4 regions of the Variovorax sp. LARHSF232 genome follow, and region 1 is predicted to be linked to each of the others. Evidence: predicted binding sites of a transcription regulator. Region 1 holds the regulator's gene; each other region holds the start of a gene.
The links. The regulator sigma-54, encoded in region 1, starts transcription at its own class of promoters, with help from an activator protein. The targets are predictions, from matches to a motif close to TGGCANGNAANCTGCTTT.

Region 1 (7,288 bases):
GACCTCAAGGCCTTCCGCGTGCGCTTCGACAACTACTACCTGGAGTCGAGCCTGTACACCAGCGGCCGGGTCGAGGCCGCCGTGACGCGCCTGGTCGAGGCCGGCAAGACCTACGAGCAGGACGGCGCGCTGTGGCTCAAGTCGACCGACTACGGCGACGACAAGGACCGCGTCATGCGCAAGGGCGACGGCAGCTACACCTACTTCGTGCCCGACGTCGCCTATCACATCGCCAAGTGGGAGCGCGGCTTCCACCAGGTGGTGAACATCCAGGGCACCGACCACCACGGCACCATCGCCCGCGTGCGCGCCGGCCTGCAGGCGGCCGACCCCGAGATGCCGCCCGACTACCCCAGCTACGTGCTGCACACCATGGTGCGTGTGGTGCGTGGCGGCGAAGAGGTGAAGATCAGCAAGCGCGCCGGCAGCTACGTCACGCTGCGCGATCTGATCGAATGGACCAGCACCGACGCGGTGCGCTTCTTCCTGCTGTCCCGCAAGCCCGACACCGAATACACCTTCGACATCGACCTGGCGCTGGCGCAGAACAACGACAACCCGGTGTACTACGTGCAGTACGCCCATGCCCGCATCTGCTCGGTGCTGGCGGCCTGGGGGGGCGACGAGGCGCAGCTGCACAAAGCTGACCTGTCGGCGCTCGACAGCCCGGCGGCGCAGTCGCTCATGCTGATGCTGGCCAAGTACCCGGCCATGCTCACCGGCGCGGCCGCCGACTTCGCGCCGCACGACGTCACCTTCTACCTGCGCGAGCTGGCTGCGACCTATCACAGCTACTACGACAGCGAGCGCATCCTGGTGGACGACGAGAAAGTGAAGCTGGCGCGCCTGGCCCTGGTCGCGGCCACCGCGCAGGTGCTGCACAATGGCCTGGCAGTTCTCGGCGTCAGTGCGCCGCGCAAGATGTAAGCGAAAAGTAGATGGCGACGACCATGAAGACCAGACAACGCGGCAACACCTTTATCGGCCTGATCATCGGCATCGTGATCGGCCTGGGCGCCGCCCTCGGCATTGCGGTGTACGTGACCAAGGTGCCGATTCCGTTTGTATCCAAGACACAGCGCAACACGGCCGAGCAGGACGAAGCCGAAGCCCGCCGAAACCGCGACTGGGATCCGAACGCACCGCTGGCCGGCAAGGCCGGCGCCGCCAAGCCGCCGGCCGCGCCGGCCGCCAACGGCGCGAGCGCGTCCGGCAGCGTGACCGCCGCCGCGCCGTCCACCTCGGCGCCGGTGCCGGTGGTGGTGCCGAACAAGCCCAAGGGCCCGGTGCCCGCCGTGGTGAACCCCGATTCGGAAGACCCGATCGGCGACCTCGCCCGGTCTCGCGCCGGTGGCGGCAGCAGCAATGGCAGCACCACGGCCGCCGCCAACCCCAACGCGCCCGACCCCTTCATCTACTTCGTCCAGGCCGGCGCCTTCCGCAGCACGGAAGATGCCGAGGCGCAGCGCGCCAAGCTGTCGCTGATGGGCGTGGAGGCCAAGGTCACCGAGCGCGAGCAGGCCGGCCGCACCGTCTACCGGGTGCGCGCGGGCCCCTTCAACAAGAAGGACGATGCCGACCGCCTGAAGGACCGCCTGGACGGCGGTGGCCTGGAAACCGCTCTGGTCCGCGTTCAGCGTTAGCCAATCAATTGCATCCGCCGAAGGGGCCCGCGGAACTTCGCGTGGCCCGGCGGGCTCTGTCAGCCGCACAGGAGAAACATCTTTATGAAACGTCGTGACTTTTCGCTGGCCGCCGCAACCGTCGGTTTGGCGCCGTTCGTGGCCAGCACTGCCGCCCGGGCGCAAGGCGCCTTCAAGGCCGGCACCGACTACGTCGCACTGAAGAAGCCCGCGCCGGTCGATGCGCCGGCCGGCAAGGTCGAGGTGGTCGAATTCTTCTCGTACAACTGCCCGCACTGCGCGCAGTTCGAGCCGACCCTGGAGGCCTGGGTCAAGAAGCTGCCCGCGCACGTGGCCTTCCGCCGGGTGCCCGTGCCCTTTGTCGGCAATGACGTGGAAAGCAAGCAACGCCTGTACTACACGCTGGAGGCGCTGGGCAAGGTGGACGAGTTCCAGATGCCCCTCTTCAACGCCATCCACAAGCAGCGCCAGCCGATCTTCGGCGATGCCGCCGTGCTGGACTGGGCCGGCAAGCAGCCCGGCCTGGACGGCCAGAAGTTTGCCGAGATGTACAAGTCCTTCACCGTTTCCGGCAAGGTCAAGCGGGCGGCCCAGCTCACCAACGATTACCAGGTCGGCGGCGTGCCGGCGCTGGGCGTGGCCGGCCGCTACTACGTGGACGGCGAACTGGCCCGCAACCTGGACCGCGCCCTGCAGATCACCGACTATTTGATCGGCGAAGCTCGCAAGGCCTGAGAAGCTTCTGACCGGCCCCGCCCGGTGCATCCGCAAAGCCCGCTTCGGCGGGCTTTTTCGTCGGGGGCGTCGCATTTGCCCCCTACAATCTGTCGAGAGCAAGTTTCGTGCCCTATGACATTTCCCTCCATTCTCCCTTTCTCTGCCAACGTCCTTCACCGGCTTGGCGGCGCCGTTCTTTTTTGCGTGCTGGCGCTGGCCGGTGCCGGCCCGGCGCAGGCCGAAAAGGCTGACCGCAACAAGCCGATGAACATCGAAGCCGATGCGATGCGCTATGACGACCTGAAACAGGAAAGCGTGTTCAACGGCAACGTGGTGGTGACCAAGGGCACCATCGTCATTCGCGGCGCCCGCATCGACGTGCGGCAGGACCCGGAGGGCTACCAGTACGGCGTGGTCACGGCGGCGCCCGGCAAGCTGGCCTACTTCAAGCAAAAGCGCGACGGCGAGCCCGGCAGCGACGAGTGGATCGAAGGCGAATCCGAAGTCATCGAATACGACAGCCGTGCCGACAACGTGAAGTTCGTGCGGCGTGCGGTGATGCGCCGCCTGGTCGGCGCCAAGGTGAACGACGAAACCACCGGCGCGCTGATCGTCTACGACCAGAGCAACGACACCTTCAGCGTGAACGGCGCGCCGCAGGCGCCTGGCGGCAGCAATGCCGACGGCGGCCGGGTGCGCGCCGTGCTGGCGCCGCGGGCCGAGGCGGGCGCGCCGGCGGGCGGCAAGCAGGCGCCTGCGCCTGCGCCCGGCAAGGGCCTGCGTCCCAGCACCACGCTGGGTGGCGGAGGCAGCAAGTGATCGATCGCGCAGGCATGGAAGCGTCCTCGAGCGACGGCCGCAACGGCGCCAGCAGGCTGCAGGCGCGCGGCCTCAAGAAGAACTACGGCAGCCGCACGGTGGTGAAGGACGTCTCGCTGGACGTGCAAAAAGGCGAGGTGGTGGGCCTGCTGGGCCCCAACGGCGCCGGCAAGACCACCTCCTTCTACATGATCGTCGGGCTGGTGCGCGCCGACGACGGCCTGATCAGCATCGACGGCGAAGCCATCGAGCACATGCCGATCCACCGCCGCGCGCGCATGGGCCTGAGCTACCTGCCGCAAGAGGCCTCGATCTTTCGCAAGCTCAACGTGGCCGACAACGTGCGCGCCGTGCTCGAGCTGCAGCGCGAGCCGGACGAGCGCGGCGTGCTGCAGCCGCTGTCCAAGGCGCGCATGGAAGAGCGGCTGGAAGAGCTCTTGACCGACCTGCGCGTCGACCACCTGCGCGACTCACCCGCGCTGGCCTTGTCGGGCGGCGAGCGGCGGCGCGTGGAGATCGCCCGCGCACTGGCCACGCAGCCGCGCTTCATCCTGCTGGACGAGCCCTTCGCCGGCATCGACCCGATCGCCGTGATCGAGATCCAGCGCATCATCAGTTTCCTGAAGGAGCGCGGCATCGGCGTGCTCATCACCGACCACAACGTGCGCGAGACGCTGGGCATCTGCGACCACGCCTACATCATCAGCGACGGGCATGTGCTGGCACAGGGAACGCCCACGGAAATCGTCGAAAACGCCGACGTGCGCAGGGTGTACCTCGGCGAACACTTCCGCATGTAAGAAGGCTGCGCGAACACGTCCATGAAGCAAGGCCTGTCGCTGCGCGTATCGCAGCATCTCGCGCTCACTCCGCAATTGCAGCAGTCGATACGGCTGCTGCAGTTGTCCACGCTCGAGCTGTCGCAGGAAGTCGAGCAGATGCTCGACGAGAACCCCTTTCTCGAGCGCAGCGCCGAGGAAGCGCCGCGCGAGGAATTCGGCCTCGCGGCCGAGGATGCGACGGCCGCGCGCGACGTGCGCGACGAGGAGGCGGCGGGCCTGGCGCTGATGAACGGCCAGGACGGCGTCAGCACCATTGCGGCGCAAGACGCCGAAGTCACGGCCGCCGACGCGCCCGCCGACATCGCCGATGCCGAGCCCGACTGGGAAGGCGACGGCAGCGTCGACATGGCGCCGGACGACAGCGAATGGGGCAGCGACGCCCCGGCGCGCAACAACAACCTGGGCAACGACGAGGCCGCCGACGCCACCGAGCTGGCGCGCAGCCAGGAATCGCTGCAAGACTTTTTGCACCGGCAGGCGCTGAGCCTGCGGCTGTCCGAAGTTGACCGCGCCGCACTGCGCTTCCTGATCGAGTCGCTCAACGAGGACGGCTACCTGGAAGACTCGCTGCCCGCCCTGGCCTCGGGCCTGGCCGGCGACGACAACGACCAGTTCGACGACCTGGTGCACCGCTTCCAGATGGCGCTGGGCCTGCTGCAGAGCCTGGAGCCGGCGGGCGTCGGCGCGCGCGACCTGGGCGAATGCCTGGCGATCCAGCTGCGCGGCCTGGCCAGCGAGCACGAGGACGAGCCGCATGCCGAGGTGCGCAAGACCGCCCTGGCCGTCTGCAAGCAACCGCTCACCCTGCTGGCGCGGCGCGACTTCAAGCGCCTGGCCACGCTCACGCGCTCGAGCGAAGACAAGGTACGCGCCGCCATGCAGCTCATCGCGCGGCTGGAGCCTAAGCCGGGCCGGCGTTTTGTCAACGTGGAGCGCAACGTGGTGGTGCCCGACGTGATCGTTACCCGCCTGGGCAGCGGCACCAACGTCAAGTTCCGGGTGCAGCTCAACCCTGACGTGATGCCGCGCCTGCGCGTGCACGACATCTACGCCGGTGCGCTCAAGGCCCACAAGGGCGAGGGCAGCCAGGCGCTGAGCCAGCGGCTGCAGGAGGCGCGCTGGTTCATCAAGAACATCCAGCAGCGCTTCGACACCATCCTTCGCGTGTCCAATGCCATCGTCGAGCGCCAGAAGAGCTTTTTCGTGCACGGCGAACTGGCCATGCGCCCGCTGGTGCTGCGCGAGATCGCCGACGAGCTGGGCCTGCACGAATCCACCATCAGCCGCGTGACCACCGCAAAGTACATGGCCACGCCCTTCGGCACGGTGGAGCTCAAGTACTTTTTCGGCTCGGCGCTGGGCACCGAGACCGGTGGCAATGCCTCCAGCACCGCGGTGCGCGCGCTGATCAAGCAGTTCGTCGGCTCGGAAGACCTGAAGAAGCCGCTGTCCGACAGCCAACTGTCGGACATGCTCAAGGAGCAGGGTATCGAATGCGCGCGCCGCACGGTCGCCAAGTACCGCGAGGCGCTGCGCATCGCGCCGGCCAATTTGCGCAAGGCACTTTGACCGGCGTGCCCGGGCGGTGTCAGGCCGCCGGCGCGATGAACGAGATCAGCCGGCCCATGCGGCGAATGAAGTCCGACGTGACGATGAACTGCGGCTTCTCCCGCTTCACATACGGCTCGATCTCGGGCGGGTTGTCGGCCGGGTAGGGCGAGGTGTCGTAGACATCGCCGACATGCTTGCTGCGGTAGGCGGTGCCGGTGTAGGGCGTGGACGGTCCGGGGCCGCGGAAGGGATTCACGATTTCGGGCACGGGCGCGGTCCAGTAGTGCTTGGTGCCCAGCTCGTCGATCAGGGTGTCGACCTCCGATTGCGGCACCACCGGCGTCGTCATCTTGGCGCCCAGGAACAGGTCCGGGAAGTCGACCTCGCGGATCGAGAAGTACTTGGGCAGCTCGCGCGGCTGCGTGCTGCGCAGCGGCGAGCGCGCCACCAGTTCCGCCACCGCCGCGTCGCTCATCGACGCCAGCGTGTTGTACCTCGACTCCAGGCTGGCGATGTTGATGGCGCGGCCGGCCGAGTAGTGGCTCACGGTGTTGGTGATGTCCTTGTCGTAGAAGTAGGCGCCGTTGTGGATGTTGGAGCCGTAGCGATGCACGTACAGCGGCTCGTTGCTGCCCAGCTCCACGAAGGTGGGATGCGTGCGGCCGGCCAGCAGCGGATTGAGCTGCACCGCGTTGGCCGGCAGCGGCACCGTCTTGAGCCAGGCGATGGCTTCGGGAATGCGCTGCAGGTACTTGCGATCACCGGTCAGGGTGAAGTAGTTGAACAGCTGCTGGATGTTGGTCTGCGTCGTGTGCGTGGCCAGCGAGCGCGGCTCGTAGCTGCGCGCGCCGGCCGGCTCGCCGGCATTGCGCCCGCCCGTGATGCGCGACAAGTGCTGCAGGCTCCAGCCGGCCTGCGGCCCGGGGTTCTGCATCAGGCGCATGCAGTCCATGGCGCGCGTGATCGGCTCCACCAGCCGCGTCTCGCCCAGGGCGACGATGCACATGGTGAGGAACTTGATGTTCTCGCCCATCACGTCGTCGTTGAAGGTGACGTGCAGGGTGTAGTCGCCGTCTTCCATGCCGGCGCGCGCGCCCGCCGGCAGCTGCTGCGGGTTGGGCAGCGGCATCGACGTGATCGAGCCGGCGAAATGCGGGAAGCGCTGCGGCCAGCCACCGCCGGCAATGCCGAACTCCGGCCCGAACTGGGCGGCCAGGATGAATCCGATGGCCTTTTGCAACGGTGCCAGGAAGCGCGGGTCCTTCTTCTCCAGGTACATCCGCAGCATGAACTGCGAGGCCACGGCGGTGCCGGCGTCGTCGAAAGTGGCATTGCCGTAGTAGTGCTGGAATTCCTCCAGCCGCCAGCCGTTGGCGCCGATGGTCTCGTACCAGTGCTTGAGCGATTCCTCGCCGGCGAAATCGAAGATGTAGTTCCAGCCGCCGGCCGGATGCTGGGCTGCGGCCACGGCCAGCGCGGTGCGCTCGGCCGCCTCGTAGAAGCGCTCCTGGCCGGTGGCGTGGTAGGCGTCGAGGTACACATGGCCCACCGAGGGGGTGCCGGGCGGCTGGATCCAGCACATGGTGCGCTTGGCTTCCATCTCGCCGAAGGTCTGCGTCAGGTCGGGCGAATAGGACCAGACGTAGCCGCCGCGGTAGGACACCGTTTCGTCCATGTAGACCGCGGCCTCCTTCAACGCCTTGGCGGCTGTCTTCT
Region 2 (7,288 bases), on a different contig from region 1:
CTGACGCTGACCGAAGGCAAGTACCACCAGGTCAAGCGCATGGTGGCGGCGGTGGGCAATCGGGTGGAGGCGCTGCACCGCTCGCAGATTGGCGCGCTCACTCTTTCCGATGACCTGGCGCCCGGCCAATGGCGCTGGCTGGCGCCGGCCGAAGTGGAGGCGTTGCGCAGCGGCAAATAGGGTGCGTAACGGTCAGCGCGGGTCATCGCGAACAGGGCTTGCAACGTTAGACTCGCTGTCACCCTTTTCGGAACTTCCCTTGCGATTCCCCGCCTCACTGAAAGGCCGCTTTGCGGCCTTTTTAATGTCCGCCGTTGCCGTCACCACCGGCGCGTCTGCCAGCCTCGCATCCGACAAGCTGCCGTCCCCGATCCTGGTGCTCAATTCGCTGGATGCTTCTGTCAGCGTGATCGACCCCAGCCGCTGGAGCGAAACCCAGCGCATCAACACCGGCAAGGAACCGCACCACCTGTACCTGACGCCCGACGAGCGCTCGGTGATCGTGGCCAATTCCGCCAGCGATTCGCTCACCTTCATGAATCCGCGCACGGCCGAAGTGCAGCGCGTGGTGACCGGCATCATCGACCCGTATCACCTGCGCTTCTCGCCGGACATGAAGTGGTTCGTCACGGCCGGCAACCGGCTCAACCATGTCGACATCTACAGCTGGGACGGCAAGGACGTGAAGCTGGCCAAACGCATTGCCACCGGCAAGACGCCCAGCCACATCTGGATCGACGGCAAGAGCACCACCGCCTTCGTCACCATGCAGGACAGCGACGAGCTGGTCGCCGTCGACCTGGCCAGCCAGACCATCCGCTGGCGCGTGCCCACCGGGCCGATGCCGGCGGACGTCTTCGGCGTGCACCAGGACAAGACGCTGCTGGTGGGCCTGACCGGCGGCGAAGGCGTGCAGGTCTTCGACGTGGCCGGCGCCGCGCCGCGCGCCATCGGCATCATCTTCACCGGCAAGGGGGCCCATGCCTTCCGCGCCCTGGGCGACGGCAAGAGCGTGCTGGTGAGCAACCGGGTGGCCAACACCATCAGCCGCATCGACATCGCCACCCTGAAGGTGGTCGAGACCTTCGCCGTGCCGGGCGGCCCCGATTGCATGGACGTGTCGGCCGACGGCAAGACCCTTTACGTGACCTCGCGCTGGGCCAAGAAGCTCACCGTGGTCGACCTGGCCAGCCGCCAGGTGATACGGCAAATCAACGTAGGCCGGTCGCCGCATGGCGTCTGGACACTGGACCATGCGCGTCGTTAAGAACTTTCTCATTGCGGTGCTGGCGCTGGGCGGGGGCGCGGCATTGCCGCTGTCGACCCATGCGCAGGCCCCGGCCCCGGCCGCCGCTACCTGCAGCAAGCCGGTCTATCTCACCTTCGACACCGGCCACATGGGCGTTGCGAACCAGGTGGCCGAGGTGCTCAAGCGCCAGGACGTGCGCGTCACCTTCTTTGCCGCGGCCGAGCGCACCACGACTGGCGGCGACAGCCTGGACAACAGCTGGAAAGCCTGGTGGACGGCGCGCGCCGCCGAAGGCCACGAATTCGCCTCGCACACCTACGACCATGTCTACTGGCGCGGCGACGTGAAGGGCGTGGAGCCGCGCTTTCGCGTGCGCCCCACCGCGGGCGGCCTGGCCAATCGCGAGTTCACCTGGACCGCGGCCCAGTACTGCGAAGACATCGCCAAGGCCTCGCAGCGCCTGCTCGACATGACGGGCAAGAAGCCGCTGCCGCTGTTTCGTGCGCCGGGCGGCAAGACCTCATCCCGGCTGCTGGCCGCGACGCGCAAGTGCGGCTTCGAGCACGTGGGCTGGGCGCCGGCCGGCTTCCTGGGCGACGAGCTGCCCAGCGAAACCTACAGCAACGAGAAGCTCCTGCTGCAGGCCCTGCAGAACATCCGCAGCGGCGACATCCTGATGGCTCACCTGGGCATCTGGTCGCGCCAGGACCCGTGGGCGCCGGCAGTGCTGGAACCGCTCATCCTGGGCCTGAAGCAGGAAGGCTTCTGCTTCCAGACCCTGCGCCAGCATCCCGCCTACCGCGACTGGATCGCAGCGCACTCGGCGAACTGACCATGCTGCTCGATTGGTTCACCGACGAATTCGCCGCCATGCAAGGCTGGCTGTTCGAGCAGGTGGTGGAGCCGCTGGTGTTCCACATCGGCCTGGGCGGCTGGGTCGAAGATGCTTTTGACGCCACCGGCTGGCTGCTGGTGGGCCTGATCCAGATCGCCATCCTCTTGGCCATCATCGGGCCGCTGCAGCGCTGGCGCCCGGTCGATCCGGTGACCGACAGCGCGGCGGTGCGCACCGACATCCTCTACACCCTGCTGCATCGCCTGGGCCTCTTTCCCCTGGCCATGTTCTTTGCGCTACAGCCCTTCTTCGACGGCCTGGTGGGGCCGCTGCGCACCGCCGGCTGGAGCGGCTGGCAGCTCGACGCCATCTGGCCCGGCGTGACCGACCTGCCGTGGGTGTCCTTCCTGCTCTACCTGGTGGTGCTGGACTTCATCGACTACTGGGTCCACCGCGGCCAGCATGGCTTCCAGTGGTGGTGGAGCCTGCATGCGCTGCACCATTCGCAGCGCCAGATGACCATGTGGTCGGACAACCGCAACCATCTGCTGGACGACGCCCTGCGCGATTGCATCATCGTGCTGGTGGCGCAGCTCATCGGCGTGGCACCGGGACAGTTCATCGCGCTGGTGGCCATCACGCAGCTGTCGGAAAGCCTGCAGCATGCCAATCTGCGGCTGTCCTTCGGATACATCGGCGAACGCCTGTGGGTCAGCCCTCGCTTTCACCGGCTGCATCACAGCGTGGGCGTCGGGCATGAGTCGCCGTCCGAACGGCCCGGCGCCCCCGTCCGCCTGGGCGGCCACAACTTCGGCGTGTTGCTGCCCTGGTGGGATGTGCTGTTCGGCACCGCCAATTTCGAGAACCGCTACGACCCGACCGGCATCCGCGACCAAGTCGAGCCCGACGCCAGCGGCCGCTTGCGCGACTACGGGCGCGGCTTCTGGGCGCAGCAGTGGCTGGGGCTGATGCGGCTGGCCGGCCGCGCCTGACTGAAGCCTCCCGGCTTTTCACTTCGCTTCGCTGCGTGTAATTCGCCACCTCCCGAGGAGGGGACCTCACCTGCGGCCCGGCGAAGCCGGTTCCGCAGTGTGGGGCTGATGAAGAACGTGCCAGGGGTGGTCCTTGTTGCCACTGGTAGTTGCTATCCTTCGCGCCGATGCGTCTTATTCTCGATTCCTTCTGGCGCGCCGTTGCCTATTGCCTGCACCCGCGCGTGATCGTGCTGTCGATTGCGCCGCTCGTGCTGATGGCGGCGCTGGCGGCCGGTCTGGGCTACTTCTATTGGGACCCGGCGGTGGCCTGGATGCGCGAGGCGCTGGATGCCTGGCCGATTCTCACCACCTTGTGGGGCTGGATCGAGCGGGCCGGTGCCAGCGACGTGAAGGCGGTGCTGGCGCCGCTGGCGGTGGTGTTCGCCGCCACTCCGGTGATCGTGGTGCTGTCGCTCCTGATCGTCTCGGGCCTGATGGCGCCGCCACTGACCCGGCTCGTGTCGCAGCGCCGCTTTCCGGCCTTGCAGGAGAAGAAGGGCGCTTCCTTCATCGTCAGCGTGTTCCGCTCGCTGGGCATGACCGTGCTGGCGCTGCTGGCCCTGATCGTCTCGGTGCCGCTGTGGCTGGTGCCGCCGCTGGTGCTGGTGCTGCCGCCGGTGATCTGGGGCTGGCTCACCTACCAGGTGATGAGCTTCGACGCCTTGGCCGAGCATGCCGACGCCGAAGAGCGCCGCACCGTGCTGCGCGCCAACCGCTGGCCGCTGTTCGGCATCGGCATCCTGTGCGGCTTGCTGGGCGCCGCGCCCAGCGTGGTGTGGGCCTCGGGCCTGTTGTTTGCCGCCGCCTTCTTCGTGCTGGTGCCGCTGGCCATCTGGATCTACACGCTGGTGTTTGCCTTCTCGGCGCTCTGGTTCGCCCACTATTGCCTGGATGCCCTGGCCCAGCTGCGCGCGGCGCGCGCAGCTGCCGCGCCGCCGTCCGGCGCCCTGCCAGCCGTGGAAATCGACCCGGCCGCCAGCGCCCAATGGGGAGCCCCTTGATGAACAACGACAAGAAAAGCAACGTGCGCTTCGGCCTGATCGTGATCGGCGATGAGATCCTGTCGGGCAAGCGCATCGACAAGCACATGCCCAAGGTGATCGAGCTGCTGGGCGCCCGCGGCCTGGCGCTCAGCTGGGCCGAGTACGTGGGCGACGACCCGGTGCGCATCACCGCTGCGCTGACGCGCGCCTTCGCCTCCGGCGACGTGGTCTTGTCCACCGGCGGCATCGGCGCCACCCCGGACGACCACACGCGCCAGTGCGCCGCCAGGGCGCTGGGTGTGCCCTTGGCGCTGCACCGCCAAGCCGAGGCGCTGATCCGCGAACGCATGCAGGACACGGCGCGCGAGCAGGGCATCCCTTACGAGCCCGACCGGCCGGACAACATCCACCGCCTGAACATGGGCGTGTTTCCGGCGGGGGCCGAGATCATCCGCAACCCCTACAACAAGATTCCCGGCTTTCGCGTCAACGAGGTGCATTTCGTGCCCGGCTTCCCGGTGATGGCCTGGCCGATGATCGAGTCGGTCCTGGACGAGCGCTACGCGCACCTTTTTGCAGCGGGCGGCATCATCGAAAAATCGGTGATCGTCTTCGGCACGATGGAGGCCACTCTGACGCCATTGATGGAGTCCATCGAACGCCAATTCGCCGGCATCAAGGTGTTCAGCCTGCCCAGCGTCGACCACCCGGAATTCGGCCGGCACATCGAATTGGGCGTCAAAGGCCATCCTGAGCAGATCGAAGCGGCCTACACTCTGCTGCTTGACGGCCTGCACGGGTTTGACGCGCGACTTGGTCCTGAATTGGTGCGCTAGTCGCTAAGGCACCAAATAAGAGCTTAACAGCACCACAATGGTGCGTCATGCGCCAGCAACACCCAGTGCGGGCTGCCGTCCCAATGGCACAGAACCTGCATCCTGTGCACCAGATTTCTTCACAACCCATCCAACCAGGAGAATTTGATGGCTAAGACCGTCGCCGATGTACTCAAACTCGTCAAGGAAAACGAGGTCAAGTTCGTCGACTTCCGTTTCACCGATACCCGCGGCAAGGAGCAGCACGTCACGGTGCCGGTCTCGCATTTCGACGAGGACAAGTTCAGCGCCGGCCATGCCTTCGACGGTTCCTCGATCGCCGGCTGGAAGGGCATCGAAGCCTCCGACATGCTGCTGATGCCCGACCCGAATACGGCCGTCATCGACCCCTTCTTCGAAGAAACCACGCTGAACCTGACCTGCGACGTGCTGGAGCCGGCCGACGGCAAGCCGTACGACCGCGATCCGCGTTCCATCGCCAAGAAGGCCGAGGCCTACCTGAAGGCTTCGGGCCTGGGCGACACCGCCTTCTTCGGTCCGGAACCCGAATTCTTCATCTTCGACGACGTGCGCTGGAAGGCCGACATGTCGGGCAGCTTCGTCGAGATCGACGTCGACGAAGCCCCCTGGAACACGGGCAAGAAGTACGAGTCGGGCAACTCCGGCCACCGTCCCACCGTCAAGGGCGGCTACTTCCCCGTGCCCCCGGTCGACAGCACGCAAGACATCCGCGCCGAGATCTCGCTGGTGCTCGAATCGCTGGGCATCCCGGTCGAAGTGTTCCACCACGAAGTGGCCGGCGCCGGCCAGAACGAAATCGGCACCAAGTTCTCGACCCTGGTCGAGCGTGCCGACTGGACGCAAAAGCTCAAGTACGTGATCTGGAACGTCTGCCACGCCTACGGCAAGACGGCCACCTTCATGCCCAAGCCGATCCAGGGCGACAACGGCTCCGGCATGCACGTGCACCAGTCGATCTGGAAGGACGGCAAGAACCTGTTCGCCGGCGACGGCTATGCGGGCCTGTCGGACACCGCGCTGTACTACATCGGCGGCATCATCAAGCACGCCCGTGCCTTGAACGCCATCACCAACCCCGGCACCAACAGCTACAAGCGCCTGGTGCCCGGCTTCGAAGCCCCGGTGAAGCTGGCCTACTCGGCCAAGAACCGCTCGGCGTCGATCCGCATCCCGTTCGTGAGCAACCCCAAGGGCCGCCGCATCGAAGCGCGCTTCCCGGATCCGCTGGCCAACCCCTACCTGTGCTTCTCGGCGCTGCTGATGGCCGGTCTGGACGGCATCGAGAACAAGATCCACCCGGGCGAAGCCGCCACCAAGGACCTGTACCACCTGCCGCCGGAAGAAGACGCGCTGGTGCCCACCGTCTGCCACAGCCTGGACCAGGCACTTGAGTACCTCGACAAGGGCCGTGCCTTCCTGACCAAGGGCGGTGTGTTCACCGATGCCTTCATCGATGCCTACATCGACCTGAAGATGCAGGAAGTGACGCGCTTCCGCATGGCACCGCACCCCGTCGAATTCGACATGTACTACTCCCTGTAAGCCGGATGGCCTCGTGCGCTTGGCGCTCGAGGCCTCTGGTGTCGCAGCCAAGGGACGGCCAAGTGCCGTCCTTTTTCATTTGTGGGGACATGACCCTGGCGTGGATATCGAATTGCATCAAAATGCGTCGATTGCCAGACACCCCGTCAAGATCATGAAGACTCGTCATCACACCTTTCTGTTGGCCGTTTCGTTGGCTGCCATTGCCACGCAGTCCTACGCCCAGACTGGGAAGGTCTGGCGCTGCGGCAACGAATACACGAACAACGCCACCGTCGCCCAGCAGCGCGGCTGCAAGGTGATGGAAGGCGGCAACGTCACGGTGGTGCAGACGTCGCGCCCCAACGTTGCGGCAGCCGGTGGTAGCAGCAGTGGCGCCCGCTCGCCGGCCGGCAGCCCGCGCGTGGACAGCGCCGACCAGCGTGCCCGCGATACCGATGCGCGTGCGGTGCTCGAATCCGAACTGCGCAAGGCCGAATCCAAGCAGGCCGAGCTCTTGAAGGAATACAACAACGGCCAGCCCGAGAAGCAGGGCTCGGAAGCCAAGAACTACCAGAAGTATCTGGACCGCACCGCCGAGATGAAGGCCCAGATCGATCGCAACGAGAGCGACATCGCCGGCATCCGGCGCGAACTCGGCCGCCTGGCGCCGCCGCCCGCCGCGGCCGCGCCCGGGCCCACCACCAACTGATGACGCCTCGCTTCTCCTGCCTGCCGAGGCCCTGAGATGGCTTTCGGCAAACCCGCTGCGCCCGCCAAGCGCTTTCAGGCCTTCGACCTGCTGGCGA
Region 3 (7,288 bases), on a different contig from region 1:
CGCATGCGCAAGCCTTGCTGGAAAGAGCGGAAGCGCTCGCCGATGCGCTGGAAGCCACCGGCGCACGCCGCGCCCTGCGCATCGTCAACATCTGCGGACGCCAGCGCATGCGCGCCCAGCGCCTGGCCAAGGACGCGCTGCTGGCTTCGGTGCTCGGCCTGGCGGATGCCCAGGCCCGGCTCGCGCCGACCATGGACGAATTCGAAGCCGCCCTCTTGGAACTGGAACGCGCGCCGCTCAGCTCGAGCGAGATCCGCGCCACGCTGGCCGCTGCGCGCGACGAATGGTTGCGCCTGCTGGGCGGCGTGCGCAATGCCGACAGCGCCGAAGGCCGCATGGCGCTGGTGCGCTCCAGCGAGGCGCTGCTGCAAAGCTTCGACCAGCTCACCGCCGCCTACGAGCACAGCCTCCAGGTCATCATGTCTTGAAATGAAGCCTCCCGGCTTCTCACTGCGCTTCGCTGCGTGTAGTTCGCCACCTCCCGAGGAGGGCGCACTGAAGCCTCCCGGCTTTTCACTCCGCTCTGCTCCGTGTAATTCGCCACCTCCCGAGGAGGGGACCCCACCGGCGGCCCGGCGGAGCCGGTTCCGCGGTGTGGGGCTGGAATGGGAGTGGCGAGCGTGCATGACGCTGGCCCATTCTTTGGCCTACGCCGCGACCTTCTCCACGTGCGCTTGGCGCGTGTAGAGGAAGTCGATCACGGCCTTGCGGGCGTGAACGTAGGTGGGCTCTTCGGCGAGTTCGACGCGGTTGCGCGGGCGCGGCAGATCGACCTTCAGCACCTCGCCGATGGTGGCGCCGGGGCCGTTGGTGAGCATTACGATCTTGTCGGACAGCAGCACCGCCTCATCCACGTCGTGGGTCACCATCACCACAGTGCTGCGGGTGTTGACGACGATGGCCAGCAGTTCGTCCTGCAGCTTGGCGCGGGTGAGGGCGTCCAGCGCACCGAAGGGCTCGTCCATCAGCAGCACCTTCGGTTCCATCGACAGGGCGCGGGCGATGCCCACGCGCTGCTTCATGCCGCCGGAGATTTCGCCCGGGCGCTTCTGAGCGGCGGCCGTGAGGCCGACCAGCGCCAGCGCCGCATCGGTGCGCGCCCTGAGCTGGGCCTTGTTTTCCGTGGCACCGAATACCCGCTCCACCGCCAGGTAGACGTTCTCGAAGCAGGTGAGCCAGGGCAAGAGCGAATGGTTCTGGAACACCACGGCGCGCTCCGGCCCGGGGCCGCGGATCTCGCGGTTGGCGCACAAGAGGGTGCCCTGGCTTGGTGCGGCGAGCCCGGCGATCAGGTTGAGCAAAGTCGACTTGCCGCAGCCCGAGTGGCCGATCAGGGTGACGAACTCGCCCTTGGCCACGTCCAGGTCGATGGCCTGCAGCGCCAGGAAGCTGCCCTTGGCGGTCTTGAAGCGCTGTTCGACGCCGCGGATCTCGATGTACTTGTCATCGTTGTTCATGCCTTGACCTCCTCAAAGGTGAATGCGGTGGCGATGCGGATCAGCGCGAACTCCAGCACCAGGCCCACGATGCCGATCACGAAGATCGCGATGATGATGTTCTTGACGTTGAGGTTGTTCCACTCGTCCCAGACCCAGAAGCCGATGCCCACGCCGCCGGTCAGCATCTCGGCCGCGACGATCACCAGCCAGGCGGTGCCCACCGCCAAGCGGACGCCGGTCAGCATGTAGGGCAGCACGGCGGGAAAGAGGATCCGGGTGAGCACCTTCCATTCGGACAGCTGAAGCACCTTGGCCACGTTCATGTAGTCCTGCGGCACGCGCTGCACGCCCACCGCGGTGTTGATGACCATGGGCCAGATCGAGCAGATGAAGATGGTCCAGATGGCCGCCGGATTGGCGCCCTTGAAGACCAGGAGGCCGATGGGCAGCCACGCCAGTGGCGACACCGGCCGAAGCAGGCTGATCAGCGGATTGAACATGCGCGCCAGAAATTCGAAGCGCCCGATGGCAAAGCCGGCCGGAATGCCGACCGCCGCCGCCAGGCCGAAGCCCAGCGCCACGCGCTGCAGCGAAGACAGCACGTTCCAGCCCACGCCCTGGTCGTTCGGCCCCTTGCTGTAGAACGGGTCGCTGAACACCTCCAGCGCCTGCTTCCAGGTTTCCAGCGGCGAGGGAAAGCCGCTGGTGCTGCGCAGCGCCACGAGCTCCCACACCAGCACCAGAAGGCCCAGGCCCAGCAGCGGCGGCAGCACGCGCATCCATAGCCAGCTCCAGTCGCGCGGGACACGCGCGGCGGGCGGCTCGGAGAACGGGGGCACGACAGCTCGGGCCGGCGCCGGCGCGGCGGCTGGCAGTTTGGATGCGGCGGATGAGGGAACGGGCACCGCGCGCGCGGCCTCGAGCGGGGAGTGAAAGACGGCACTGACCATGATGGGCTCCTTGTCAGGCGACATTGACCTTGAATGAATCGGCGTACTTCTTCGGATCCTTGCCGTCCCACACCACGCCGTCGAACAGCTTGCTGCTGCGCATCGCGTCCTTGGGAACCGGCGTCTTGGTGGCGGCCGCCGCCTGCTTGTAGATGTCGAGCTTGTTGATCTCGGTGGCCACCTTGAGGTAGTCGGGATGCTCCTTCAGGAGGCCCCAGCGCTTGTGCTGCGTCAGGAACCACATGCCGTCCGACAGGTAGGGGAAGGTCACCGCCCCGTCGTTGTAGAACTTCATGTGATTGGGGTCGTCCCAGTTCCTGCCCAGGCCGTTGGTGTAGCGGCCCAGGATGCGCTGGTTGATGGCGTCGACGCTGGTGTTGACGTAGCTCTTGTCGGCAATCGTCTCGGCCATCTTGTTCTTGTTCTGCAAGCCCGCGTCGATCCACTTGCCGGCTTCGATGATCGCGGCCGTCACGGCGCGCGCGGTGTTGGGGTACTTCTTGACGAAGTCGCCCGTGGTGCCCAGCACCTTTTCCGGGTGATCCTTCCAGATGTCTTGCGTGGTCACGGCGGTGATGCCGATGCCGTCCATGATGGCGCGCTGGCCCCAGGGCTCGCCCACGCAGTAGCCGTCCATGTTGCCCACCCGCATGTTGGCCACCATCTGCGGCGGCGGCACGGTGATGACCTTGGCATCCTTCATCGGGTTGATGCCGTTGGCCGCCAGCCAGTAATACAGCCACATGGCGTGCGTGCCGGTCGGGAAGGTCTGGGCGAAGGTGTATTCGGCCTTCTGGCTGGCCATCAGCTTGGCCAGCGAGGCGCCGTCCACCGCGCCCTTGTCGGCCAGCTTCTTCGACAAGGTGATGGCCTGGCCGTTGTTGTTGAGGGTCATCAACACGGCCATGTCCTTCTTGGGGCCGCCTAGCCCCAAGTGCACGCCATAGACCAGGCCGTAGAGCACGTGGGCGAAGTCCAGTTCGCCGTTGATCAGCTTGTCGCGCACGCCGGCCCAGCTGGCTTCCTTGCTGGGCACGATCTTCACGCCGTACTTCTTGTCGATGCCCAGCACCGAGGCCATGACGACGCTGGCGCAATCGGTGAGCGGAATGAAGCCGATCTTGACTTCTTCCTTCTCGGGCTTGTCGGAGCCCTGGGCCCAGACCGCGGCGCGCAGCGCGGGGTCGATGCCGAGCGCGCCGATGGCGGCGCCCTGCAAGACGCGTCGGCGGCTGAGGCCGGGCTTGTTCGTTGGCGGCTGCTTGCGCTGCGGATCGATCATGGGGCGAACTCCAACTGGTAAAGAGAAAAACAAAAAAGGCGTCCGCATCGCACGCAGGGCACGCTCGTGGAAAAACGAGCCCTTGCGGGATGGGGACGCCTTTGTCCGTTGCTGCAGGCGGGCACCCATCGTGGATGTCCCCTGCTTTTTTCAAGAAAGACCGCCGTTGGCCTTTGCGCCAGGTGAACGCAAGGGCCGTGCCAGCGGGACCCGATCATTCATCTGCTATCGAAAAAGGAGCGGGAAAGGCGCGGCGCGGCAACGCCCAAAGGCAGTTGGCTCAGCCAGCCGGCCGCACCGCGTTTCTTGTGCAGTGCACCAATACGGGTCGGGCAGCGCTCAGGACGCTGCATCCTTGGGCAGGAATTCCGCCATCGCCAGCACCGACTCGGCCACTTCCACCAGCCGGCGCTTCTGGTTCATGGCGGTCTGGCGCAGCATCTTGTGCGCCTCGTCCTCGGAGAGGCGCCGGTGCGCCATCAAGAGGCCCTTGGCACGCTCGACCACCTTGCGCTCGTTCAGCGCGGCGCGCACCGTCTCCAGCTCGTCGTTCATGGCCTGCAGGCGCTGCGACTGCTCTTGCACCAGCTGCAGGATGGAGCGCTCCAGCTGGCGGCCGTAGGGCGTGGCGGCGCTCTCGGCGGGCGGCGGCGCCGCGGGATCCGCGCCGCGCGCATCGCCAAAGAAGAAATCAGCCGTGTCCGGCGGGCCCTGCTGCGCCCAGCGGGCCAGCAGCTGCTCGTGCGCCTGCAGTTCGGCCAGGGCCTGCGCCGTGCGCTCTTGCGACAGCGCGCGCAGCTCGGCGGCAAGCAGCGCCTCGATGTCCTGCATGGCGTCGATCCGGCGGGTGCAGCAGTCGAACCAGATCGGGCTGAGTTCGGCGTCCAGCGCCGCCCCGGCGGGCGCGCCGCAGGCCAGCCGGCGCAGGCGTTCCAGCTCCACCAGTTCGACGGGGGCCTGGCTGGTTCGCCAGTGCTCGACCAGCGACGGGCTGGCGAATTCGACGAAGGTGTGAAAGCAAGCCTCCTGCGAGGCGATCAGCTGCAGCCACTGCTGCTGGCGCGCCGGCTCGCTGCGGCCAGCTGCGAAGGCGGCGGCGCCGCAGGCGCGCTCCTGGCCGGCGAATTCCTTGCCCTGCATGAAGTTGAACATCGCCACCAGGCGGCGCGAGATCTCCGGGTCGGTGGCGCCGTCGGCGGCCTCGAAGACCACGGCCAGCAGCCCGGCGATCAGCTTCACGAAGGCCGCGGTGGCATGGGCCGTATCGATCTGGAGGGCGCCGACGCGCTGGCGCAGGGCCGGCAAGGCGTCCAGCCCGGGTAGAACCCAGGCGATGCGGCTGAACAGGCGGGCGCCGTTGACGGTGCGACGGGTGCGCTCGGCAGCCAACGCGTCGAACCCGGCGCGCACCGCCTGCTCGCAAGCCAGGCACGCGTGGATCTGCGCTTCGCGCCGCTCGCCAAAGCGCTGGCCGCGCGAAGCCAAGAGGCCGTTGGACAGGCCCCGCTCGCGCTGCAGCGCATGGACCAGCCGGCCGATGGCCGCCACCAGCTCGCTGGTGCGCGCCAACTCGCCCTGCGCGTCGATTTCGCAACGCAGGGCGGCAACGAGGAAATTGAGGCCGGTGCTCATGCTTGGGGGTGGGGATCTGAGGACATCGAGCAACATTCATGCCCCAATCTGGTGTGCCGCCTACACTCCTTGCATGTTTGTTCTGGGAATCGAATCCTCGTGCGATGAAACCGGCGTGGCGCTGGTTGAGCTGCAAGGCAGCGCGGTGCCGCGCCTGGCCGCGCATGCGCTGCACAGCCAGATTGCCATGCACCAGGCCTATGGCGGCGTGGTGCCGGAGCTGGCCAGCCGCGACCATATCCGGCGCGTGCTGCCGCTGACCCAGACGGTGCTCGCCGAAGCGGGCTACGCCATCGGCGATGTCGACGTCGTCGCCTACACGCGGGGCCCCGGCCTGGCCGGCGCGCTGCTGGTGGGCGCCGGCGTGGCTTGCGCCCTGGGCGCTGCGCTCGACAAGCCGGTGCTTGGCGTGCACCACCTGGAAGGACACCTGCTGTCGCCCTTCCTGAGCGCCGACCCGCCGGAATTCCCCTTTGTCGCGCTGCTGGTCTCGGGTGGCCACACCCAGCTGATGGAGGTCGACGCCGTGGGGCACTACAAGGTGCTGGGCGAAACCATCGACGATGCTGCCGGCGAAGCCTTCGACAAGAGCGCCAAGCTGATGGGCCTGCCCTATCCCGGCGGGCCGTGGCTGGCCAAGCTGGCGGAGGGCGGCGACGAGTCGGCCTTCAAGCTGCCTCGTCCCCTGCTGCACAGCGGCGATCTCGACTTTTCCTTTGCCGGATTGAAGACGGCCGTGCTGACGCAGGTGCGCAAGGTGGGCGATGAGTTGGAGGCGCGCAAGCGCGACCTGGCGGCCTCGACCCAGGCGGCGATCGTCGAAGTGCTCCTGAAAAAATCGCTGGCGGCGCTGGACCAGACCGGACTCAATCGCCTGGTGGTGGCCGGTGGCGTGGGCGCCAACCAGCGTCTGCGCGAGCAGCTGAATGCCGCCTGCGCCAAGCGCGGCGTGCGCGTTCACTACCCCGAATTGCACCTGTGTACCGACAACGGCGCCATGATCGCGATGGCGGCTGCCATGCGCATCCAGGCCGGGCTGGAACAGCCCGCGGCACGCTATGCCTTCGACGTCAAGCCGCGATGGCCATTGGATGCATTGCCTGCGCAGGCCTGATCCTGGGCCTTGGCCTGGGCTGATGGCTCACGGCGGGCAGCGGCAGCACGTCCAGCATCTTCTTCCATAGCCTGGACCACTGCGGCCAGTCATGACCGCCCTCGGTGGTGAAGACGTGGTCCGAGGGCAGGGCCTCGGCCAGCAGCTTGTGGTTGGAAGCGAAACGGTCGGCCAGGCCAAAGCCAAGATAGAGCGGCGGCAGGTGCTTTTGCGCCTTCCTTGAATCGGCGTATTGCTGCAGCCAGGGCCACAGCTTGCGGTCCATTTCCTGGTCGGGCAGGGGGCCGTCAGGGGCCTTCCAGGCGCGCAGGCCGCCGGCCTTGTGAATTTCCGCGCCCAATGGGCGACGGCCCAGGTAGGGCGCCAGCGCGACGATGCCATCGACACCGCCCGGGCGCGCCAGCTCGTGGATCAGGGCGCCAAAGCCGCCGATGGAAATCCCCACCAGCCAGATGGCGCTGTAGCCGCGCGCCCGTTGCGGCCGCAAGACATCCGAATCCAGCCGCTCGATGAAGGTCTGGTCGTAGTAATAGGAGACATCGGCGTGCACCAGCAGCACATCAGCCGCCAAGTCGCGCTCGCGCACTGCGTTCACGAAGCCTTCGCGCTCGAACTCGTCCGGATGCAGAAAGGCACCCGGCAGGAAGACCATGAGCGTTTCCGATCGTGACTTCGTACTCGCGGGCATGAGCTGCGTATCCATTGGTTTCCTTCGCGTCAAGGGTGATCGCCACGGCGATGCGCCTACATATGTGAATACTTCACAGAAAAGCTCTCAAAGGCGCGGAAATTTGGCATAGACGCTACACCAGACGGCATTATTGTGAATGCGTCACAAAAAGGAATGGCAACTAAAGGTTGCATTTGGTGC
Region 4 (7,288 bases), 260 kb from region 1:
ACACCTGGCTCTTCATGGCCCACAGCCTGGTGCTGCCGCTGGCGTCCGCCATCTTCATGATGATCGCGGCCTTCTCGCTCAACATGGGCTGGGGCTACTTTGTCGAGGCGCGCCAACGCCGCGGGCTGGCCAACCTGTTCGGCACCTACGTGCCGCCGCAGCTGGTGGAGCAGATGCAGGAGGAGCCCGAGCGCTACAGCATGCGCGCCGAAAGCAAGCAGCTCACAGTGCTTTTCTGCGACATGCGCGGCTTCACCCGCTTGTCGGAGATCCTGCCGCCGGTCGAGCTGCAGGCCTTCGTCAACGACATGTTCAGCCGGCTCACCGAAATCATCAGCCGGCACGGCGGCACGGTGGACAAGTACATGGGCGATTGCGTCATGGCCTTCTGGGGCGCGCCGGTGGACAACCCGCTGCATGCCACCTTCGCGGTACGCGCCGCCGTGGAAATGGCGCAAGCCGTGGAAGAACTCAGCGCCGCCAACCGCGTCGCCGGCCGCCCTGAAGTGAGCGTTGGCATCGGCCTCAACACCGGCCTGATGAGCGTCGGCGACATGGGATCGGCCGTGCGCCGCAGCTACACGGTGATCGGCGACGCGGTCAACCTGGCGGCCCGGCTGGAAGGCCTGGGCGGCGCCTACGGCGTGGCGATCGTGGCCAGCGAATCGACCGCCATGGCGGCATCGGCCTACGCCTGGCAGGAACTCGACCTGGTGCGGGTGCGGGGCCGGCAACAAGCCGTCACCATCCACACGCCCGTGGGCCTGCACGCCGAGCTGAACCCGCAGGAAGCCAGGGCACTGGGCGACTGGGCACAAGTGCTGGCGGCCTACCGGGCCCAGCAGCCGGCGAAGGCCCAGCCCCTGCTGGATTCGCTCATTGCGCAAGATGCCAAAAAAGTCCTTTACCGCCGGTATGCCGAACGATTAGCCTCAATGTCCTTGTGCCCCTTCGATCCCGAGTGGGATGGCGCAACCCGGTTCGCATCCAAGTAGTACTCTCAAGCAACTCATATAAAAAGGGCGCTGCCAAATGCAGGTGCGTGTGTTGGGGTGCTCTGGCGCCATTGCCAAGGATTGCCGGACGACCTCGTTCTTGATCGATCGCGACCTTCTGGTCGACGCCGGCACCGGCGTGGGCGATCTGACCTTGCGCGAGATGATCGAGATCGACGATGTGGTGTTGACCCATTCGCACCTGGACCACATCACCGCTTTGCCCTTGATGCTGGACGCCGTGGCCAGCCGCCGCACCCGGCCGCTGCGCGTGCACGCGCTGCCAGAGACCATTGCCGCGCTGCGCACCCACATCTTCAACAACATCATCTGGCCCGACTTTTCCAACATTCCGAGCCGCGACGCGCCCTTCGTCGTCTTCCATGAAATCGCCATTGGCCAGACCCTGCGCCTGGGCACCCAGAACGCCAAGAACGTCGAAGTGCTGCCGGCCTTTCATACCGTGCCTGCCTGCGGCTATGCCGTGAGCTGCGCCCAGGGCGGGCGCCAATGGGTCTTCAGCGGCGACACCGAGCGCAACCAGCACTTCTGGAACCGGGTGAACCAGCTCGACGTGGGCGCCCTGGTCATCGAGACCGCCTTCAGCAACCGCGAGCAGGCCCTGGCCGAACGCAGCCGCCACCTGTCGCCTGCCACCTTGATCGAAGAGCTGGCCTGCATCGGTGCCGACAAGCACTACCCCATCTACATCACCCACACCAAGCCAGCCGAGACGGCCGAGATCATGAGCCAGATCGGCAGCAGCGACGGCATCGCCCAGCACGACATCCGCTGGCTTGAGGCCGACGACGTCCTGGTCCTCTGACGAAGCGACATTCCGTGCTGGCGAGTGACAAAATTGTCAGTGTTGTCGGCGCAGTTGCAACAGAATTTGTCACGGACTGTAACCGGAACGTGAACAAAGTCCTGTTGGATGAGGCCTAAAGGTTCTGGCGCCCAGGTTGGCACAAATGGTGCGGTTACAAGTCCGGCTCCGGGGGTTCCCGGGCTTAGCTTGAAAACTGAACTGAACCAACCTCTGGAGTAAGTAAATGAACCGTCGTTCCATTGCACGCAATGTGCAGAAGGGTTTCACCCTTATCGAACTGATGATCGTTGTGGCGATCATTGGTATCTTGGCTGCTGTGGCGCTGCCGGCGTATCAGGATTACACGGTGCGCGCGAAGGTATCGGAAGGCTTGGCCATGGCTGGTTCTGCCAAGACTGCCGTCGCCGAGAATGCCGCAAATGGCGCCGTTTTCTCGTCCGGCTGGACTGCCCCGGGCGCGACCAAGAACGTCGCCGGCGTCGCGATTAACGACCTCAATGGCGAAATTACGATCACGTACGTCCCTGCGATCGACAATAGCGCCACTCTGATCTTGTCCCCGCGCGACGGCGGCACCACCAGCGCCACGGGCCTCGTTGGCACCGCCGCCACCGCCACCGGCTCGACGATTCCTACCGCCGGTTCCATTTCGTGGAACTGCAACTCGGTGGCGTCATCGAAGCCGGGCACCAAGGGCACCATTCAAGCCAAGTACGTTCCGGCTGAATGCCGTAGCTAAACTCGGTACTCAAATGAAAGCCGCCTCCGGGCGGCTTTTTTTGCTTCATGACCCGTCCTGACCTGGGTTGACACCTTTTTCCTCAAAAGGCAAGTCAATGGATTCAGGCGTCAAACGCACACAGCGCGACTACACGCTAGCTTTTAAGCTCTCGGTGGTTGAGCAGATAGAAAAGAGCGAGCAGACTTGCAAGCAAGCCCAGGAGCGCTACGGCATCCAGGCCGCTCGACGGTGCTGGCGTGGCTGCGATTGGCCGCCAGAGTTGGGTTCGGCATCATCTCTGCTGCTCAGGCCAGTTCCGATCAAGAAACCCTCGTGCGCGCCCGTTGCGCCGCTGCCCCAGAGCAGAAGATCAAGGTCCTTGAAGTGCTACTTCAGGAGGCCAACGAGAAGGCCCGGCTGTTCCGGGCCGCGCTTGATGTCCTGAAGAAGGATAGGGTACGCGTCGCAAAAAAAGCCTTTGAGCAAGTCAAGTCCTCTCGCAAGGGCTCGTCCCGGGGGCTGAGCGTGTCGAGGGCTTGCCACCATTGGCGCGTCAGCCGCCAAGCCTACCTGCTCAAGGAAGGTCCCAACCAAGTGCGACCTACGGGCAGCGAGCAGGTGTGGGTGGACGACATCACGTACCTGCCGACCGATCGGGGGGTCGTCTACCCCAGCCTAGTGACGGATGCTTGGTCACGCAAGATCGTGGGCCATCACGTTCACGACAGCCCGCGCACAGAGAAGGTCAGCCGGGCGCTGAAAGTGGCGCTCAAAAGCCGCCAGACACACCAGGCGCTGGTGCACCACTCCGACAGGGGGTATCCAGTACTGCTCGAACACTATCAGCAGATCCACCAGCGTCACGGCATCTCGATGACAGACGGCTACGACTGCTACCAGAACGCGCTGGCCGAGCGGTCAACCGGATCTTGAAGATGGAGTTCCTGCTACATCGACCGGCCGACCTGAGCCAGGCCAGCCGCATGGTTCAGCAGGCCGTGCAAATCTACAACCGGGAAAGACCGCACCAATCCCTAAAGTTGAAAACGCCCGATGAGGTTCATCGGGCGTCTCTGACCGGCTTGATCAAGCCGGTTATGGGTCCCATTGCAGGACGGGTCACGCTGCTGGCATCCTGGTGACAAGCGCACACCCAAGAAATACCCTCGGCGTGGGCTCTCATAGTCGCAAATCAGACGGATCCATCACCCAAGAATTCGAATGGGATTCTGAAAGGACGGGGAATAGAACGTGCTGTCGGCAATCACGCCCGAAAATTGCTGCGAGAGATTGAGATAGCAATGGGTTCCGATCCGCGTCGTTCTCGCCAAGCTGCTATTCGCACAGATCGTCGTGAAGTCCCCAATGGTCGACTGCTCGCGCACCGACACATTGGCCTCCAGCGTCACGTAACAGCCTACCGATACATCCTCTGCGACTACGACGTTGGGTCGCAGTACGGTATGGTGGCCGATGAATGTTCCCGCTCCGACCACGCAACCCGGATGAATGATCACGTTTTCGCCGACTGTCACGCTCGCATCGATATGTGCGTGAGGCGATACCACGGAGGTTCCGCGGTAGCCTAGACCTGACACATGCCCGTGCAAGGCCCGCCGCACGTCATTGATATAGAACTCGTTGACGGCAATGCAAATGTCCCATTGTTCCGCCGGATACTGCGCCAAGCCGCTTAGGTCGAACCGGTAATAGTCGCTGGAAGGAATCGCGAGCATGGCCACGGTGCGTTCTGAATACGCCTGGCGCGCGAGGGCGAATACGTCGCGCAAGGTGCTGTCGGGTCCAGCGACCAGCAGAGCCTTCATGCTGCACCCTCCTCGCTCAGCTCCTGCATGTACCAGCGCCCCATCGCATGCAAGGTGGCCTCGTGGTCGCCCATCAGCCCGATCGAATCGGCTGCCTGCAGCGACTTTTGCAACGCAGTCAACAGTACCGCGTCTTCGTCAATGACCCGCTTCTCGGCGTGGTGAATGCCCCATAGAAGATGCGGCTGAGGCGGAACGCGCGCCTTCAATTTGGTGGTGAACACCCAAGAGTGATAGTCGATACGCCCGGCGGCTGTCGGAACGTATTGCTGCAAATAGAAGCTCTCTCCATGAATGGAGCCAAAGTTCACGTTGGGGAAGATGTTGCAGGCAAAGAAAGCGCCGCGATCGCAAGGTTCCTCGAACAACGACGAGAACCAGCGCGCCGAATAGGGCATGGAAGAGCGCCCAATGCGGCTTACGTCTTTGAGCGCGACCTTGCCGGCAAGCGGCGCGTCTCCTGAAAAGACGATGTCGGCCAGCGGCGAACCTTCAAGAAAGAGCTTCGATTGATTCGATTCGACTGCGCTGAACGTTCCGCTGCTTTCGATTTGCAACAAGGGCGCCAGGGTCTGCGAGTGCACAAACTGGGCGTGATTCCAGTCCAAGACATTCTCGAAGTTCAGCTTCCAGTCGTAGTTGCAAGCGAAGTGGGTGTACGACACGTCTGGCGCAAAGTATGGCGACACCTCTCGCAAGATTCGTAGAAGATCCTCCGAGAACTGCTCCGCAATCGGCAAAGGGTTCGGCGAAAGGTTTACGAAGACGAAGTTGCCCACGGTGGTGAGCGCGTAGGACTGCAGACGAATACTCTCCTTCGTCGCATCGCACATGTTGTAGATCTTGGCATTGGGGACGCCGCGCAGACTGCCGTCGTCGTTGTAGGCCCAGCCGTGGTAAGGACAGATCAAGCGGCGGGTCCCACAGGGTGCGACCTGAAGTGGCATGCCCCGGTGCGCGCAGCTATTGCGAAAGGCGCGTAACTCGCCGCCCAGGTTTTGCACGAGCACCGGCACCCCGCCCAACTCACGGGCGACAAAACTGTTCTCGGTTGCCAGCTGTTGTGTCAGCCCAGCGAACAGCCAAAGCCGTCCGAAGATCCTGTGTTGCTCAAGTTCAAACCACTTGTCGTCCGTGTAGCAGGCCGGTGGCAATGCCGGTTCAATCATGATGGGATGTCGGCGTAGACGATGGTGTCGTAGTAGTAGTAGGAGTGATGCCGCAGGCGCAGGCGGTAGCGTGGTTCGATATCGCGAATCAGGCGAACGATGTCGAGCAGATCATCGGCATAGTGATAGGCGGTGATCGCCAGCCGCGGCTTGCTCTGTGAAATCAGGCGACGCGCACCCTGCAGGATCTTGGTCTCGTGCCCTTCAACGTCCATCTTGATGAAGCTGGCATGCGGCACTTCATCGTCTAGCCTCGACGTCGGCACTTGCACATTGCCGCCGGCGTCAAGGCGGCTACCCATGGTGCCAGTCTCGGCGAAGCTCAACACGCCTTTTTGATCCGAAAGCGCAATGTTGCGCGGATGGAAGTTGGCGAGATTGGCAAAAGGGCCTCGAGTCAGGCCGGCAAAATTTGCGGTGTCCGGCTCGAAGGCATGGATGGCCGAGTACTGCCACTGGGTAGCCGAGAGGAACTTACGTACCGTACTGCCAACGTGGGCGCCGACGTCGCACAACACCTCGTCCGGCCCCAGCGTGAAGGTCAGATCCTGCTTGCCCGTCGGGTAGAGGGAGAAGTATTCATCCTCGAGGCTGCACAGCACGGGAAGCATGGCGTTTCGATCGAGGGTCACCCTCATTTCGAGGAAGGCGGCCAGGGTCTGAACACTCAATTCGTCGTCAAGGGCGTGCGCAAGGGTTCTGTATTCGTCAAGCCTCGCCAGGCTGGCCGTGCGCATCAGTGTGGCCTCTTGATAGATGACGGGCACGCCCAGCTCGGCCAGTACGGGAACGATATCGAGCATTGGAATGCCCGCACTTCTCGCGGCAACGCTGAACATCCGGTGCACGAAGACGGTGTTGGCCAAGTTGATGGCGAGTCCGGCCAGCGGCCGTTCGCCACGAAAGGCGTGTGTATTCAAGACGCGGCAGGCTTCCAACCCGGCGGGCGCAGCCGACAGCGTGTCATCAACCAGCGCCACGTCCTTGCCCTGCTGCAGCAGGCGCAGCGCGATGGCGCCGGCGAAAGCGTGACCCAGGAACGAACTGGGCGCCAGCAGGTAGACGGAGCGGGCCGACTCGAGGCTTCCGGCGGTGTCGGCCGTCAGTTCATGGCTTCTCAGGGCTTCGACTCGTCGATCAAATTGCTGGAGGGCGCTCGCAAGTTGCATGGTGTTCAGGAGAAGATGACGCGGGCAGGATTGCCGAAAACTGTGACTCCGGGCGGAACGTCTTTGACCACGACCGAGCCGATGCCGATGGTGGCGCCGTCACCCACCTGTACGCCCTTGGCGATCGTGGCCCTTGGGTGGATGGCGACCCCGGTGCCGATGTGCACATCGCCGGCCAGGAAGGTCATTGCGCCAACCATGCAGTGCGGTCCAATTTCGACGTTGTGGCCGACAACGACGTAGGTATCCAAATAGGCAAAGTCGCCAATGCTGCAGTCGGTCGATACCACCACGCTGGGGGTCAGGAACACGCCCTGGCCGATGCGGGTCCGCGCACCTACCGTCGCGTGGCGCTGATAGCTGATGAACTGTGCGCCTTGGGCGGCAAGCGGAGCGACCAGGTCTTGACGCCAGCTTGGATCGCCGACGGCCGGAATGAAGACTTCGTCCGCCTGCGGCTGGTAGTGAAGCGGGTTGCCGAGTAGCTTCGCTGGAATTTCGGGAGGAAGCCGCAAGTCGGCACGGGTATCCAGAAAACCGTGCAGTTCAAGCTGTTCCCGCATGACGGGATCGTTGTGG

Region 2: the regulator sigma-54 is predicted to act here: its motif matches at 5,022-5,039, upstream of glnA (type I glutamate--ammonia ligase).
Region 3: the regulator sigma-54 is predicted to act here: its motif matches at 3,857-3,874, upstream of ACIPRI_RS00875 (CmpA/NrtA family ABC transporter substrate-binding protein).
Region 4: the regulator sigma-54 is predicted to act here: its motif matches at 1,959-1,976, upstream of ACIPRI_RS07195 (pilin).

The regions. Positions count from the first base shown of each region.
Region 1 is NZ_JBIXJS010000002.1:637,571-644,858, forward strand. Features, by position in the region: gene argS (arginine--tRNA ligase) at 1-927, shown strand, start outside; gene ACIPRI_RS08325 (SPOR domain-containing protein) at 951-1,643, shown strand; gene ACIPRI_RS08330 (thiol:disulfide interchange protein DsbA/DsbL) at 1,728-2,378, shown strand; gene lptA (lipopolysaccharide transport periplasmic protein LptA) at 2,493-3,179, shown strand; gene lptB (LPS export ABC transporter ATP-binding protein) at 3,194-3,979, shown strand; gene ACIPRI_RS08345 (RNA polymerase factor sigma-54) at 4,001-5,590, shown strand; gene ACIPRI_RS08350 (pectate lyase) at 5,610-7,288, opposite strand, start outside.
Region 2 is NZ_JBIXJS010000001.1:379,463-386,750, reverse strand. Features, by position in the region: gene ACIPRI_RS01870 (pseudouridine synthase) at 1-180, shown strand, start outside; gene ACIPRI_RS01865 (YVTN family beta-propeller repeat protein) at 305-1,267, shown strand; gene ACIPRI_RS01860 (polysaccharide deacetylase family protein) at 1,254-2,081, shown strand; gene ACIPRI_RS01855 (sterol desaturase family protein) at 2,087-3,076, shown strand; gene ACIPRI_RS01850 (EI24 domain-containing protein) at 3,244-4,119, shown strand; gene ACIPRI_RS01845 (competence/damage-inducible protein A) at 4,119-4,937, shown strand; gene glnA (type I glutamate--ammonia ligase) at 5,085-6,500, shown strand; gene ACIPRI_RS01835 (hypothetical protein) at 6,655-7,191, shown strand; gene glnL (nitrogen regulation protein NR(II)) at 7,228-7,288, shown strand, end outside.
Region 3 is NZ_JBIXJS010000001.1:183,867-191,154, reverse strand. Features, by position in the region: gene ACIPRI_RS00890 (ANTAR domain-containing protein) at 1-428, shown strand, start outside; gene ACIPRI_RS00885 (ABC transporter ATP-binding protein) at 648-1,457, opposite strand; gene ntrB (nitrate ABC transporter permease) at 1,454-2,389, opposite strand; gene ACIPRI_RS00875 (CmpA/NrtA family ABC transporter substrate-binding protein) at 2,403-3,671, opposite strand; gene ACIPRI_RS00870 (nitrate- and nitrite sensing domain-containing protein) at 4,011-5,303, opposite strand; gene tsaD (tRNA (adenosine(37)-N6)-threonylcarbamoyltransferase complex transferase subunit TsaD) at 5,377-6,417, shown strand; gene ACIPRI_RS00860 (alpha/beta hydrolase-fold protein) at 6,374-7,105, opposite strand.
Region 4 is NZ_JBIXJS010000002.1:372,771-380,058, forward strand. Features, by position in the region: gene ACIPRI_RS07185 (CHASE2 domain-containing protein) at 1-995, shown strand, start outside; gene ACIPRI_RS07190 (3',5'-cyclic-nucleotide phosphodiesterase) at 1,033-1,821, shown strand; gene ACIPRI_RS07195 (pilin) at 2,048-2,563, shown strand; partial or broken gene ACIPRI_RS07200 (IS3 family transposase) at 2,661-3,687, shown strand; gene ACIPRI_RS07205 (hypothetical protein) at 3,751-4,371, opposite strand; gene ACIPRI_RS07210 (aromatic ring-hydroxylating oxygenase subunit alpha) at 4,368-5,540, opposite strand; gene ACIPRI_RS07215 (FkbM family methyltransferase) at 5,537-6,709, opposite strand; gene ACIPRI_RS07220 (acetyltransferase) at 6,715-7,288, opposite strand, start outside.